DNA from 4 places in the Rahnella sp. 1L-D-7-B-C2 genome. Region 3 is predicted to be linked to each of the others. Evidence: predicted binding sites of a transcription regulator. Region 3 holds the regulator's gene; each other region holds the start of a gene.
The links. Region 3 encodes CRP, which controls carbon source genes, mostly activating them, when cyclic AMP is high. Its sites were predicted from a motif close to ATGTGANNNNNNTCACAT; they were not measured.

Region 1 (3,727 bases), on a different contig from region 3:
AGATGTCAGTTCACCTGACTGTTTTCTTTTCTCAAAGAACTCGAACAATGAGCGTTCCTGAGAAAGATGGCGCGCGCGCAGCATTTCTGCGATATCCGCGGATGATGAAGACATTCCGGATGAGGCGCTGATCATAAAGCAACCGCTCGGCGTATCGCAGTCAGTAAACAATTCTGCGATAGCACGCAGGTACTGACCGATGGTTTCCTCGACGGACAAATCTGTTTTGCTCAATAAACATGAGCTCTTTTCGTAAAAGTTAGTCAGATAATGTTCAACGGCTGCGCGAAATAACCCTTCTTTGTTGCCAAATTCAGCATACAGCGTGGGAGCCTTAGCACCTGTGGCTTCGACCAAATCCGCTAATGACGTGGCCTCATAGCCGTGGCGCCAGAATAAATTCAAGGCCTTGCTCAGAGCAGTTCCACGGTCGAACTGTTTTGGGCGACCGCGACTTTTCCGGACCAAAGCCGTCTGTTCAGTGCTCATACACCCTCCTTCCATCACCATGTGATTATGGTTGTTTAAACTTTTCGTTATACGTTTTCATGAGATAATTTTTCATGACAAAAATAACTTAACGATCATTATTAAAAATAGTTGCGCATAAGTCCAGTGGAGATTATCATTTAATTATCGAGCGATAAGAAAATCACTCAAACCCGCAAAGCTGCACAAGCTATAAGCGTTTTTACACGGTACCAACCCAGGACGTAACATCATGAGTAATCTTAAAATCCTTCTTGCAGTTCTGGCGTTAACCGCTGTCCCGGTTGCCAATGTTGCCGCACAGCAGGTTATCATGATGCCTTTACTGAGTCAGGAAGTGGCGATGGTCAATGTGACCGGGGACAGTAATTTCTGTAAACCCGGTAGCTATGTGAGTAAAAAAGTCTCACAAGGCCGAATCCCGACTTCTCCGACTCAGCCACCTGCGCCTTCTACTTCTGGTCATCAGCCCGCTTCCATCTACTACTAAAGAAGACCGGATGCCTGATTAAAGAATGTCAGCGCAGGGATCACGATAAGGCGGCTCTGGTCGCCTTATCTTTTTAATGCGCACCCTCTTCTCTTTATCCTTTAAAAAGACGCCCCAGTTTTAACATCTGCGCCAGTCAGAACCAATCATTAACTTAGCGATCATTAAAGATTCATTCAGCACAAAATTGGATAAGCGATGTTTCATTCGTCATGGGCGAATCATTTTAGAAACACAAAATCAACAGAACCAAAACAAATGCCTCATTTCATGTGACTCCCGTCACAGCACAATAAGTTAACGCTCATTAAAAAAACATCTTGCACAAACCGTCGCCAACCTCTAACATTTACTTATCGAACGTTAACTAATAAATAGCGTTCACCTGAAAACTGAGGCTTCTGGATCAGATGCCCCGAACAAAAATGAACGAACAGGAAAAGACATCATGAAAACCATCGCAATGACCCTCGCAGCACTGACACTCGCCACCGCTTCTTTCTCCACTCTGGCCGCGACTGAAGTTCAATCCGCCCCGGCAGGTCAGCAAGTTGTCGGCACCATCAGTGCTTCTTCAAACGGCAGCCTGAGCACTTTGCAGTCAAAACTGAATGCTAAAGCAACAGAAGCGGGTGCAAGCTCATACCGCATCATCGGTGCCTCGGGTGAAAACCATCTTTACGGTACTGCTGAGCTGTACAAATAAGAATGAAGAACGCGTTAGCGAAAGGTTCCGCACAATTAGTTAACGATTAATAAATAAATTAGTTGCACAGAATGTGATCCAGGTCTAAGATTTAATTATCGAACGTTAACAAATAACGTCGGACCTAAAAATCATCTGCTGATAAACAGAATTAAAAAGGAAGACATTATGAAAAATATCACTATGACATTAGCTGCAATCGCCCTAGCTACCGCATCATTCTCGACACTGGCCGCGACCGAAGTTCAGTCTGCACCAGCCGGTCAGCAAGCCATCGGTGTGGTCAGCGCGACTTCCGGTAACAGCCTGACCAGCCTGCAGAACAAACTGAACGCGAAAGCCAGTGAAGCCGGTGCAAGCTCATATCGCATCATCGGTGCTTCAGGTGACAACCATCTGTACGGTACGGCTGAGCTATATAAATAAGCACGCAGGATGTTCGTAACAAGGGTATACAGCATTTAACTTATCAATTAATAAATTAAATGTTGATCGGACAGAAGACAGCTTTGCACATTAAATGAACGTTGATGACAACGCCTGGCGAAGCTTCAAAACACGAAATGAGGAAACTATCATGAAAAATATCACTATGACTCTCGCCGCTCTCGCACTGGCCACCGCTTCATTTTCGACTCTGGCAGCCACTGAAGTTCAATCTGCACCAGCAGGCCAGCAAGCTATCGGTGTCGTCAGCGCGACCTCCGGTAACAGCCTGACCAGCCTGCAAAACAAACTGAATGCTAAAGCCAGCGAAGCCGGTGCAAGTTCTTACCGCATTATCGGTGCTTCCGGTGACAACCATTTGTACGGTACTGCTGAATTGTACAAATAAGTCCGGTTGGTCGTTTAAAGCAGTAAGCAGAAGAGGCGGCATTTGCCGCCTTTTTCGTGTCTGTCATATTCCTCTTCAACTTTTCTTCGTCAGCTTTCGCTCGTCCTCACTGCAACGGGTCATTGAATAATGAGCCTGTAAAAGCAAAAGGCAGGGATCTCTCCCTGCCTTTCATTCATCTGAACCCAATCAGTTCGCCGAGCTTTTCAGCTGGTTATCCTGCTGATACTGCTGCAGCGCCAGTTCAATCAGGCGGGTGATGAGCGAGCTGTAACTCAGGCCGCTGGCAGCCCACAGTTTCGGGTACATGCTGATATTAGTGAAGCCCGGTAAGGTGTTGATCTCGTTGATTACCACTTCACCCTGCCCGGTCAGGAAAACATCGACGCGCGCCATACCGCGACATTCCAGAACCTGGAATGCCTGCAAGGCAATAGCACGGATACGGTCATGCGTTTCCTGTGGCAAATCCGCAGGCACCGCAATCGACGCGCCGGATTCGTTGATGTACTTGGTGTCGTAAGAATAAAACTCATCGTGCAGGATCACTTCACCACACACGCTGGCCTGCGGATTGTCATTGCCCAGTACCGCGCACTCAATTTCACGGCCTTTGATCGCCGATTCCACCAGAACTTTGTGATCAAAACTGAACGCGTCATCCAGCGCACGCTGGTAAGCCGCTTCGTCGCTTACTTTGCTCACGCCAACCGAAGATCCCTGATTGGCAGGTTTGATAAACAGCGGCGTGCCAAGTTTTTGTGAGACTTCTGTAAAGGTGTTTTTCTGACGGTTATTGCGCGTCAGGCAGACGAATGGCGCAACAGATAAACCCGCGTCGCGCAGTAAACGCTTGGTGACATCTTTATCCATGCTGACCGCCGAGCCGAGCACGCCGGAGCCGACAAAGGCGATGTTCGCCATACGCAGCAAGCCTTGCAATGAACCATCTTCACCGAGCGTGCCGTGAACAATCGGGAAAATGACATCCACCTGGGACAACGCGCTGGCGCTGTGGGTTTCGATCAGCTGATTTTCGGTCTGGCCCGGGATCAGTGCGACCTGATTATTTGAGCGGTTGAGGGCAATCAGCGACGGATTCTCAGCATTGATCAGATAGTTGCTGGCATCATTGATGTGCCATTCGCCCTTCTTATCGATCCCTAACAGCGTGACATCAAACTTTTGTTTATCAATGGCATCGACG
Region 2 (3,727 bases), on a different contig from region 3:
CAACCCTCAGCATCAGAGCGGCCAGCAGGAACGTTTAGAAAATCTGGTCAATCGCTATCTGTTTGGTTAAAACATCGTTGTGATTTGCGCCCTGTCCGCCTCTGGTTTGCAGGGCGTTGTTTCTGTAAGACTTCAGGAATGGGTTTTCACCTTACTCAAAAAAGGAACCTGGTATGTATCTCGGTATCGATCTCGGCACCTCTGGCGTTAAAGCCATTTTACTCAGCGAAGAGGGTCAGGTGGTGGCCAGCCACAGTGAGGCGTTAACCCTTTCCCGTCCGCACCCTTTGTGGTCAGAACAAAATCCTGCTGACTGGTGGAGCGCCACTGAGAAAGCTGTTATGGCCCTGACGCAGCATCACGCATTAAAGCAGGTAAAAGCAGTGGGTATCACTGGTCAGATGCATGGCGCAACCGTGCTGGATTCGCAACAAAACGTATTACGTCCCGCGATCCTCTGGAACGATGGCCGCAGTTTTAGCCAGTGCCAGCAGTTGGAAGCCGCGGTGCCGGACTCACGTGACATCACCGGTAACCTGATGATGCCCGGTTTTACCGCCCCGAAATTGCAGTGGCTACGAGAGAACGAGTCGGAGCTTTTCGCCAAAATCGACAAGGTATTATTGCCAAAAGATTACCTGCGCTGGCTGATGACGGGCATTTTCGCCAGCGATATGTCCGATGCTGCTGGCACAATGTGGCTGGACGTCGCCAAACGCGACTGGAGCGACAGCCTGCTCGCCGCCACTGGCCTGACACGTCAGCACATGCCCGCGTTGTTCGAAGGCAATCAAATCACCGGTCAGCTGTTACCGGAACTGGCCGCCCGCTGGGGGATGGATTGTGTCCCGGTTATCGCGGGCGGTGGTGATAACGCTGCCGGTGCTGTGGGCGTCGGCCTGTACAAGACCGGCCAGGCAATGCTGTCGCTCGGTACATCGGGGGTTTACTTCGCGGTCAGTGACGGTTTCCTGAGTAATCCTCAGCAGGCAGTACACAGTTTCTGCCATGCGTTGCCGGACACCTGGCATCTGATGTCGGTGATGCTCAGCGCCGCCTCCTGTCTTGACTGGGCTGCGAATCTCACCGGTACAGCATCCGTTGGCGAGTTAATCGGTCTGGCTGAGAATACTCCTCCGGCGGATTCACCGGTCTGGTTCCTGCCGTATCTGTCCGGCGAACGCACGCCGCACAATAACCCTAATGCCAAGGGTACCCTTTTCGGCCTGACCCACCAGCACGGCCCGGCCGACATCGCCCGTGCAGTACTTGAAGGGGTCGGTTTCGCCCTCGCCGACGGTATGGACGTGTTACATGCCACCGGCCTGAAACCACACAGTATTACGCTCATCGGCGGCGGTGCACGCAGCCCTTACTGGCGCCAAATGCTGGCGGACATCAGTGGCCTGACGCTGGAGTACCGCACCGGTGGTGACGTCGGACCCGCGCTAGGTGCCGCGAGATTAGCGCAAATTGCGATGAATTCGGGGAGCCCGCTGGAGCAATTCCTGCCGGAGCTGGCGCTTGAACAAGTGCATCAGCCTGATGCGGAGAGACATACGGAGTATGTGGAGCGGCGGAAGGTATTTCGGGAATTGTATCAACGCCTTGAGGATTTGATGTAAGCCAAATCGGGCTTGATGTGATCTCGGGTGTACCGAGGGCTTGCGAAGGTCGATGCTGGGAGGGGTATCGCTGGCATTATATTTGTTAAAGCACACGTCAACTTTTTCATTTGCCCCTAATACCCCACTCCAGCACTCCCCTTCGCAGGGGAGTGAGCCAAACGAGTCTTCAACAGGCCGTTTGTTTTTCTCATTCTAAGCCGGTGAAGTTGAAGTTGAAGTTGAATTCCCCCCACCCCGATGCCCGGTTTAACATCATTTTCCCCGCGCCAAGCGCCCCCCTATGGAATACACTTCATTCCTAAATTTCATACTGAGTTATGTGGCACAGATCACATCTTAATTGTATGATGAATGCATCATTCAACTGGGTGAAACACCATGAGCAACGTAGTATCTCTGGCATTTCAATATATTCGGGCGTTTATTCTGATATATCTGTGTTTATTTGCAGGTAACGCGATTTCCTCGCTTTTGCCCCTTACTATTCCCGGCAGCATCATCGGGATGCTGATTCTGTTTTGCCTGCTCTCAACGCAAATTCTGCCGTTTAAATGGGTGAAACCCGGTTGCAACGTGCTTATCCGCTACATGGCATTATTGTTTGTTCCAATAGGCGTCGGCGTAATGAATTACTACGAACAACTGCGCACGCAGTTTGGCCCGCTGGTGGTGTCTTGCCTGGTCAGTACTTTGATTGTGCTGCTGGTAGTCGCGTATTGCTCTCACTATATTCACGGGGATCGCGGCACTGTTAAGGGGAAAGCGGAGGATAAAAATGATTGATATTCTGTGGTCACTGCCGCTCACGCTACTGGTCTTTTTCGCCACCCGCAAGCTGGCAATCAGGCTGAAAATGCCGCTGTTGAACCCGTTACTGATGTCGATGGTGGTGATCATTCCTCTGCTGCTGGTGACCAATATCCCCTACGCACGCTACTTTGCGGGCAGCAAAATTCTCAATGACCTGCTGCAACCCGCCGTTGTGGCGCTGGCGTTCCCGCTGTACGAGCAACTTCATCAAATCCGCGCACGCTGGAAATCGATCATCAGCATCTGTTTTATCGGCAGCGTAGTGGCGATGGTCAGCGGAACGGCGATTGCATTATGGATGGGGGCAACACCGCAGATCGCCGCATCAGTCTTACCAAAATCCGTCACCACGCCGATTGCGATGGCGACAGCACAATCCATTAACGGTATTCCGGCGATCAGTGCAGTGTGCGTAATATTCGTGGGTATTCTCGGCGCGGTATTCGGCCACAGTATTCTCAACGTGCTAAAAATCACTACCAAAGCCTCTCGCGGCCTGGCGATGGGTACCGCCTCGCACGCACTCGGTACCGCACGTTGCGCCGAAATGGATTATCAGGAAGGCGCATTCAGTTCACTGGCGCTGGTGATTTGCGGGATCATCACTTCCCTTCTCGCCCCGTTCCTGTTCCCCGTCCTTCTCGCCATGTTTGGTCATTAAAAAACGTACTCATCTTCCCCTAAATAGTTCGTGCGGGATCAAGGCGGCAACTGAGCGAATCCCTGGGAGCATACATTAAGTATGTGACCGGGGTTCGCGAAGGAAGCCAACGCTGAGCCAGTACGAAATATGACGGGGAAGGGAAAAAGTGTATGTCGTCCAACCTTAGAAAGACGACATACAAAACTGAAAGTACCCGGTTTAAGTACAGTCAGAAAAAGGCCCGCATACACGCTTTGAAAGCCGGTATGCAATCGATAACGAAGAAGAGAAATCTTGCGCAAAGGCGCGCAGGAGGGATTACGAATTCATCTGGAACAGTGACATGCCCTGCATGGCGCTGTAAGTCTTGTATGAAGCCTGAAGCGCAACCTGTTGCAGTGTGTAGGTCGAAATCGCTGACGTCCAGTCGGTGTCCACTAAATCACTCAGCTTACTGGCGTTAGTCACTTCACGGTTATCACCGAGCGTGTCCAGCGTGTCCAGCTCACTCATCTGCGTACCCAGTTCAGAGCGCACAGACAAGACGTTGTTCAGCGAGTTACTCAGGCCACGGTTGGCTTTACCAATCGCGTCAGTGTATTCGGTGTCGGTCGCGTAATCGGCAGACGGCGTTTTCAGTGCTTTC
Region 3 (3,727 bases):
CAGGGCGATGGACTTGAAAGACAGATAGCTTTTCAGTGCTGGCCAGAAAGGCAGACGTGGCTGAGAGTTCATCAGATCACGGCGGTACAGCGGGCGCTGAGTACGCAACAGGCGCGCAATGCGGCTGAAGTGGTAATAGCAAAACTGGCCGACCGGATTATCCGGGTTGCGCGCGGCGATTTTTTCCAGCGCCGCCAGCTCGTTCGCCATCGTGAAACGTTCGGAAAGCCGGTGATAAAGAATATCGTCGGCAATCACGCGTAGCCTGGCGGAAATCACCTGCGCATTGCGGCGGATCACCGCCTCGGCATGGCTTTCTTCCACCAGCTTTTGCACTTCTTCCGGCTGATGCAGGCTGACCGTGATGTGCTCTTGTAAATCGAGCGCCACCTGAAAACGCTGGAACAGCCGTTTGTGGTGATGATGTCCGTGCTGCGGCAGCATGTGCAACTGCTGATAGAGCAGGGCGATAAGATCGATGACCTGCTGCTGACGCTCAAGCAGCGGCGGTAAAGCGGTTTCGGGATCAGTATGCTGCGTCAGCAAGCTGTATTTGGCTTCGAAATAATCAGCCAGTTGCAGATACAGCTGGCTGAGGGTTTCACGCATCGGCTGTTCTTTAGAGATACGAAACCACGCCCAGTTGAACAGCCCGTACCAGGCCGTGCCTGCGGCGAACAGCGCGGGTGCCTGCCACATCGGCCTGATGCCGACCATGCTCAGGGTAAAGATGGTCGCCACCAGCGCGCCGGGCAACAGACGCGCGTGCAGCGGGCTGATTTCACCGGTGACGCCGAGCAGTAAGGCGAGAGAGAGCATGATGAGCGGTAGCGGGATGTGCCAGTTTTCCAGCATCAGTTGCAGCAAAATACTGCTCACCGCAAACAGCGAGCCACCGATGATCAGACGTTTGAAGAAGCGTTTGTGCGGCGTATCGAGACCGGCGACGTTACAACAGGCGGGGCAGAGGGAGAACAGCAACCCCATTTGCAGATTACCGAACAGCCAGCACAGGCCGACCGGCAAACATAACACCAGCGTCTGGCGCAGTGCGTAATTCACTTCGGGGTGATAAAACAGCCTTCGCCATAGCGTCATAACTGAAGCTTAGCCCATAAAAAAGGCGCGACAGTAAGCTGCCGCGCCTATTTTTGAGGGATTAACGTGTGCCGTAGACGACAATCGTTTTACCGTGTGCGGAGATCAGGCTCTGATCTTCCAGCATTTTAAGAATGCGGCCGACGGTTTCACGGGAGCAACCGACGATCTGACCGATTTCCTGGCGGGTGATTTTAATCTGCATCCCGTCCGGGTGGGTCATTGCATCTGGCTGTTTGGCCAGATTCAGCAAGGTTTGAGCGATACGGCCCGTTACGTCGAGGAAAGCGAGGTTACCGACTTTCTCAGACGTCATTTGCAGACGGTTTGCCATCTGCGCGGAGAGGCGCATCAGAATGTCCGGGTTAACCTGAATCAGCTGGCGGAATTTTTTATAAGAAATTTCAGCCACTTCACAGGCAGTTTTAGCACGTACCCAGGCACTGCGTTCCTGACCTTCTTCGAAGAGTCCCAGCTCGCCGATGAAGTCACCTTGGTTAAGGTAGGAAAGTATCATCTCTTTGCCTTCTTCATCTTTAATCAGGACGGCAACCGACCCTTTCACGATGTAGTAAAGCGTTTCGGCTTTTTCACCTTGGTGAATCAGCGTACTTTTAGAAGGATACTTATGTATATGACAGTGAGACAGGAACCATTCAAGAGTCGGGTCTGTTTGTGGCTTGCCGAGAACCATTTGCTATTATCCTCTGTTATTATCGCTGCCCAAAATCACAGGGCTCAGAGTTCCCTGTACGGCGTCTGAATATTAATGCGCCCTTTCAGCATATAGCTCCCCAGAAATGCTGCAAGCGGATGTCGGAGTGAAACCGGCTATATATTGCCGTTATCACCTTGGGTTCTGTTCTTAAACCACGAAAACCGTCACCGCAATTTGCTGGAAAGTATGTTTCGGCTTTGTTTGTAACACAGGTTTGCAATGCTGTCTTGTGTTGTCTCGCTTCAGCATGATGGCGATCGGGTTACGTTGCCAGTTTTTAGGTGAAAGGGTAGTCTGGGGGGAAAATTTGATTCTTAAGAGCGCCGGGAGATAAGCAAATGCACGCACGCGTAAAATGGGTGGAAGGTCTGACGTTTTTAGGTGAATCCGCGTCAGGTCATCAGGTTTTAATGGATGGCAATGCGGGCGATAAAGCCCCCAGCCCGATGGAAATGTTACTGATGTCTGCGGGCGGTTGCAGCGCGATCGACGTGGTGTCGATTTTGCAAAAAGGCCGCAATGACGTCCGGGATTGTGAAGTAAAATTGACTTCAGAGCGTCGCGAAGAAGCGCCGCGTCTGTTCACGCACATCAATCTGCACTTTATCGTCACCGGCAAAGATCTGACCGATAAGATCGTCGAACGCGCCGTCAGCCTTTCTGCCGAGAAATATTGTTCTGTTTCTCTGATGCTGGGCAAAGCCGCGACGATCACCCACAGTTTTGAAGTGATTGAAGCCGAATAGGTCACGACCAGTCATACGACTGGCACTGATGGCGCAGTAAATCCAAAAACCGCCGCGCGGCAAACGTCAGCGGCGATTTTTGCGAATAGAGCACACAGTATTCCGCCTGCGGCAGAGTGTCGATTTTCAGCAGGCACAACGGGTCCTGCAAACCGAACGGCGCCCGCATCGCCCGCGCCACGACGGTCAGATAATCCGACTGCAATACCATATTCAGCCCGCACACTACCGAATCGGTGCGCACCGGCGTTTCACTTCCTGCCAGATAAAAACCGTCCGCCAGCTGTAGCTGCTGGTAGTAACCCATATCCGTTTCCGGCAATACCCAGCGCGCATCCTGCAATTCTTCCAGCCGTGTGGCATTGGCCAGCGGATGACCGCGACGGGCGATAATCCCGAACGGCGCGGTGAACAGCGGTTCGCGCACCAGATCTTCCAGCGGAAATCCCGGCCCGGCGGTACCGACGGCGAAGTCCAGCTTCCCTTCGCGCAGCGCCGGAAGCAGCACCGACAGCTGCCCTTCTTTGATCAGCAATTTTGACTGCGGAAACTGCGTTTTGAATTCCTCATTCAGCGCCGGGAACACCGTCAGTGCCAGCAGCGATGAAAACCCGATCGCCACCGAGCCTTGTGAATACTGATTAATCTGCTGGATTTCTTCGGCGGCGCGCTCCAGCTCTTCAAGGATGAACTGCATCCGCTGGGCGAACGCGCGGCCGGTTTCGGTCAGCGCCATGCCCTGATGACCGCGTACGATAAGCTTTGTATCGAGCGTTTGCTCCAGTTCGCGCAGCGTTCTGCTCACCGCCGGTTGCGACTGATTCATCGCCCGCGCCGCGCCGCGAATACTGCCGCTGCGGATAACCTGATGGAAAACCTTCAGTTGCTGGAGTTTCGGCAAATAGCGCATGACGCCCTCTCATTAATCATTCAAATGACCTATCAGCAAAAAGCATCACCTGCCTAAAAATTGCATCTTATGGCATGGATGTAAAGCTGATAGCGTCAGTAGTGTTAAGGATAATATGTTGTTATTCAGTTGATTACGTGACACATGTCGCATTTTATCTTTCGCCCGACAGTGAGAACCTCTGACGTGGTGATAACAAAAAGGGATATCCGCTATGAAAAGTCGTTCCCTGATGATTTTCCTGCTGTTTGTCGG
Region 4 (3,727 bases), on a different contig from region 3:
ACACCCATCCGCTTTCCCTGCCGGGCTCCAGCTCGATAGGTACGCGGTTGACGATCACCTGCCGCTGATTGAGTACGGTTATCTGATCGTGACGGCTGCTGTTTTTGGCGGGGGGCGCGTCCTGAACGCCGCTTTCGGTAAAGAACGTTGGCGGAGTCTCCAGCACGTCAGCCAGCGGTTTGCCGAGCAGTTCATTTTCCGGCTGGCGGATATCCAGCAATTCACGCGCCGCGCGGTTAATCAGAATCAGCTGCTTCTGGCCGTTAATGGCAAATACGCCTTCATACATCGCTTCCAGCAGCGCTTTTTGCTGACGCACCAACAATGCAATATCTTTCGGCTCCAGCCAGAACATCTGCTTTTTTACGTTGCGGCTAAAGATCCACGAGAAAATAAACAGCAGGATTAAAAGCAGCATGCCATATAAACCCGCCTGCGCCAGACGGCGGCCATTAATATTATCGATATAAGATGTGAGATAACCGACCGAAACAATGCCGATGACCTGATGGCGGGCATTAAAAATCGGTGCTTTACTGCGTAATGAAACGCCGATGCCACCCTGGCGCACCGAAATAATGGTTTTCCCGGCCAGGACTTCAGCGTTATCGCCGCCAATCATCGGCAGATCAATTCTCTCCGGTGATTCGGAATGGTAAAGATGTCGCTCGCGGACATCGCCAATCACAATATAACTGGCATCGCTTTGATCGCGCAGCGGCTGGATCAGGCGCGCAATTCCTGTGACGTCGCGGTCAGCGACTTTTTGCGCCAGTCCCGGCATCAGTGCAATTTCACTCGCCTGAACCCGCGCCCGCTGGCCGAGATCGTGATGCAGTTGCCGGTCGATAACGTGAAACAAAATGGCGCCCAGCAGCGCTAACAGCAGGCAGGAAAATAGCACCAGAGATAAAAAAAGTTTTACCTGAAAAGGCAATCTGCGTTTCATACGACCTGCCACGGGAACATCAAAAGACACATGTGGAATAAGCGTATCACGGCGTAATCACCCTCGTAATCTGCCAAAGGCAGAGTTGTGAACAGGGAATTAAAAACACCTTTATTTCACGCAGTGATTACAAGGTTAATAAGGTTGTTTACTACTAATCTGGTAATCCTTATAAAGGAAGTCGCATTAACACCATAAAAACCATAACAACCTTAATCCCTGCGATTTTAATTTGAACAAACTCACATCCTCCCGACGGCTGTGTTTCTTATGCTGACCCTCTCAATAAAAAAAGTATCGATAAGAAAAGGGCGATGTCATGAGCACAACCGACGATTCCTACATTGTTGTTGAAGACAGAAATAAAACCGGACTCTCTGCCAGACAAAAATGGTGGCACATTCTGGATAATTACAAGATAGGGATTATTCCGCTGCCTTTCTTTTTGCTGGCGGGCGTGCTGATCCTGCTCGATTGCCTCAACGGTAAACTGCCCAGCGACATCGTGGTGATGGTGGCGACGCTGGCCTTCTTCGGTTTTGCCTGCGGCGAATTCGGTAAGCGCTTGCCGGTGGTCGGCAAACTCGGTGCGGCGGCGATCTGTGCCACCTTTATTCCCTCGGCGATGGTGCACTACGGCCTGCTGCCCGACGTCGTGGTCGATTCCACGGTCAAATTCTACAAATCCACTAACATCCTCTATCTCTACATCTGCTGCATCATTGTCGGCAGCATCATGAGTATGAACCGTCAGGTGCTGATCCAGGGCTTTATGCGCATCTTCGTGCCGATGTTGTGTGGTGAAATCGTTGGGATGATAGCCGGCATGGCGGTCGGTACCGCGCTCGGCTTACCGCCGGTGCAAACCTTCTTCTTCCTGATCCTGCCGATCATGGCCGGTGGCGTGGGCGAAGGCGCGATCCCACTGTCGATGGGCTACGCGACTATCTTGCATATGGAGCAGGGCGTGGCGCTTGGCCGTATTCTGCCGATCGTCATGCTCGGTAGCCTCACCGCGATCGTCCTGGCGGGCGTACTTAACCAGATCGGTAAACGTTATCCGCATCTGACCGGCGAAGGTACCCTGATGCCCGCGAAAAAAGGCCATCTGGGCAGTGGCACCGACGAATTCAACGGGAATCCGGGCGTCAATGCGCTGGCCTGTGGCGCACTGCTGGCGATCCTGCTGTACATGGTGGGGATGCTCGGTCAGAAGTGGATAGGCCTGCCTGCGCCGGTCGGCATGTTATTTGCGGCAGTGGTGGTGAAACTGGCGAACGGCATTTCCCCGACGATTCAGCACGGCTCGATGGCGGTGTATAAATTCTTCCGCACGGCGGTGACTTATCCGGTACTGTTCGCAGTAGGTGTGGCGATCACGCCGTGGCAGGAGCTGGTTGACGCCTTTACCGTGCAGAACCTGTTGGTGATTGTCACCACAGTGCTGGCGCTGGTGGCCACCGGTTTTTATGTCGGCAAGAAAATTGGCATGCATCCGATTGATGTGGCGATCGTCTCATGTTGCCAGAGCGGGCAGGGCGGCACGGGTGATGTGGCGATCCTGACCTCCGGCAACCGCATGACCCTGATGCCGTTCGCACAAATTGCTACCCGAATTGGTGGTGCGATCAACGTGTCTGTAGGACTTTTCGTGCTGGCGAAGTTCTTCTCCTAAATCCTGCCTGCGGAAGGGATTGGTTTTATAAGGTAAATAACAGAGAGTCCATTTTCGGACTCTTTTTATGATGGTTATTATCTGTCCGCTGGTTATTATTTACTCACTCAACGACGAGTCACCCGCCCCGTTTGCTGGTTCCCAGGTAAGGAAAAATTATATTTTAAGAAAAGAAATCGCGCATGTTTCGTTTTAAAACTTTCACCTCTGCATTATTAATATCGTCTTCCTTATTGTTCAGTACGCATTCTTTTGCGTTTGATTTACCCAAAGAATTCGCTGCCATCGGCCAGCATCATTATATTCAAAATGAGATTTTTGATGTCAAAGAATCCGCTATTTATGATGGCAATTTCGGTCAATCGAAGACTATCAAAGCGGCCTTACTCTCCCAGTATTCCCGCTGGAAAGGCACGCAGTATCACTGGGGCGGCACCACGCACAGCGGCGTCGATTGTTCCGCGCTGATGCAGCATATTTTCAATGATTCCCTGCACACCGAATTACCGCGCACGACGTTTGAACAAATCAAAAATGGCACAACGGTGAGTAAAAATAATCTTAAGCCGGGGGATTTAGTGTTTTTCAAAACAACGCCTGGCGATCGTCACGTAGGGGTGTATATCGGTGATAACCAATTTATTCATGCATCCAAAATCGAAGGTGTCACAATTTCATCACTGGATAATCAATATTGGGTGGATCACTACGAAACAGCGCGACGTTTAGAACTGACAACATAATGTAATTTGTTTGCAGAAGAGGCGGATAAAACATTTATCCGCCTGCTGTGTGATTAACGCTTTATTTATCCGAAGATGCCTGCCACAGATTCAGTTCCCCATCTGCAACGTGTTTATCAATCGCCGCCAGCTCCTCCGCGCTGAAACGCAGATTGCCCAGTGCCTGCACATTTTCGTCCAGTTGTTCCGGGCGGCTCGCGCCAATCAGCACCGACGTCACGCGGTCATCTTTCAGCAACCAGCTCAGCGCCATCTGCGCCATCGTCTGGCCGCGCTGCTGTGCCATCTCATTGAGCAACCGCAGGCTGTTAAGGTTGGCATCAGTGAGCATTTTGGCATTCAGTCCGCGCACTTTATTTC

Region 1: a site for CRP is predicted at 1,757-1,774, ahead of bhsA (multiple stress resistance protein BhsA). Genes of this name have one in related genera too.
Region 2: a site for CRP is predicted at 1,946-1,963, ahead of AC0Z7K_RS04545 (CidA/LrgA family protein). Genes of this name have one in related genera too.
Region 4: a site for CRP is predicted at 1,180-1,197, ahead of AC0Z7K_RS17915 (2-hydroxycarboxylate transporter family protein). Genes of this name have one in related genera too.

The regions. Positions count from the first base shown of each region.
Region 1 is NZ_JBXAVQ010000005.1:195,324-199,050, reverse strand. It holds gene AC0Z7K_RS11070 (TetR/AcrR family transcriptional regulator) at 1-489, opposite strand, end outside; gene AC0Z7K_RS11065 (hypothetical protein) at 722-979, shown strand; gene bhsA (multiple stress resistance protein BhsA) at 1,428-1,685, shown strand; gene bhsA (multiple stress resistance protein BhsA) at 1,854-2,111, shown strand; gene bhsA (multiple stress resistance protein BhsA) at 2,263-2,520, shown strand; gene ddlA (D-alanine--D-alanine ligase) at 2,710-3,727, opposite strand, start outside.
Region 2 is NZ_JBXAVQ010000002.1:208,692-212,418, forward strand. It holds gene xylA (xylose isomerase) at 1-70, shown strand, start outside; gene xylB (xylulokinase) at 174-1,625, shown strand; gene AC0Z7K_RS04545 (CidA/LrgA family protein) at 2,007-2,411, shown strand; gene AC0Z7K_RS04550 (CidB/LrgB family autolysis modulator) at 2,404-3,099, shown strand; gene flgL (flagellar hook-associated protein FlgL) at 3,400-3,727, opposite strand, start outside.
Region 3 is NZ_JBXAVQ010000004.1:348,728-352,454, forward strand. It holds gene AC0Z7K_RS10025 (YccS/YhfK family putative transporter) at 1-1,098, opposite strand, end outside; gene crp (cAMP-activated global transcriptional regulator CRP) at 1,160-1,792, opposite strand; gene AC0Z7K_RS10035 (OsmC family protein) at 2,155-2,562, shown strand; gene AC0Z7K_RS10040 (LysR substrate-binding domain-containing protein) at 2,564-3,472, opposite strand; gene AC0Z7K_RS10045 (MFS transporter) at 3,687-3,727, shown strand, end outside.
Region 4 is NZ_JBXAVQ010000012.1:102,248-105,974, reverse strand. It holds gene AC0Z7K_RS17920 (ATP-binding protein) at 1-949, opposite strand, end outside; gene AC0Z7K_RS17915 (2-hydroxycarboxylate transporter family protein) at 1,269-2,624, shown strand; gene AC0Z7K_RS17910 (NlpC/P60 family protein) at 2,807-3,367, shown strand; gene mgrA (L-glyceraldehyde 3-phosphate reductase) at 3,429-3,727, opposite strand, start outside.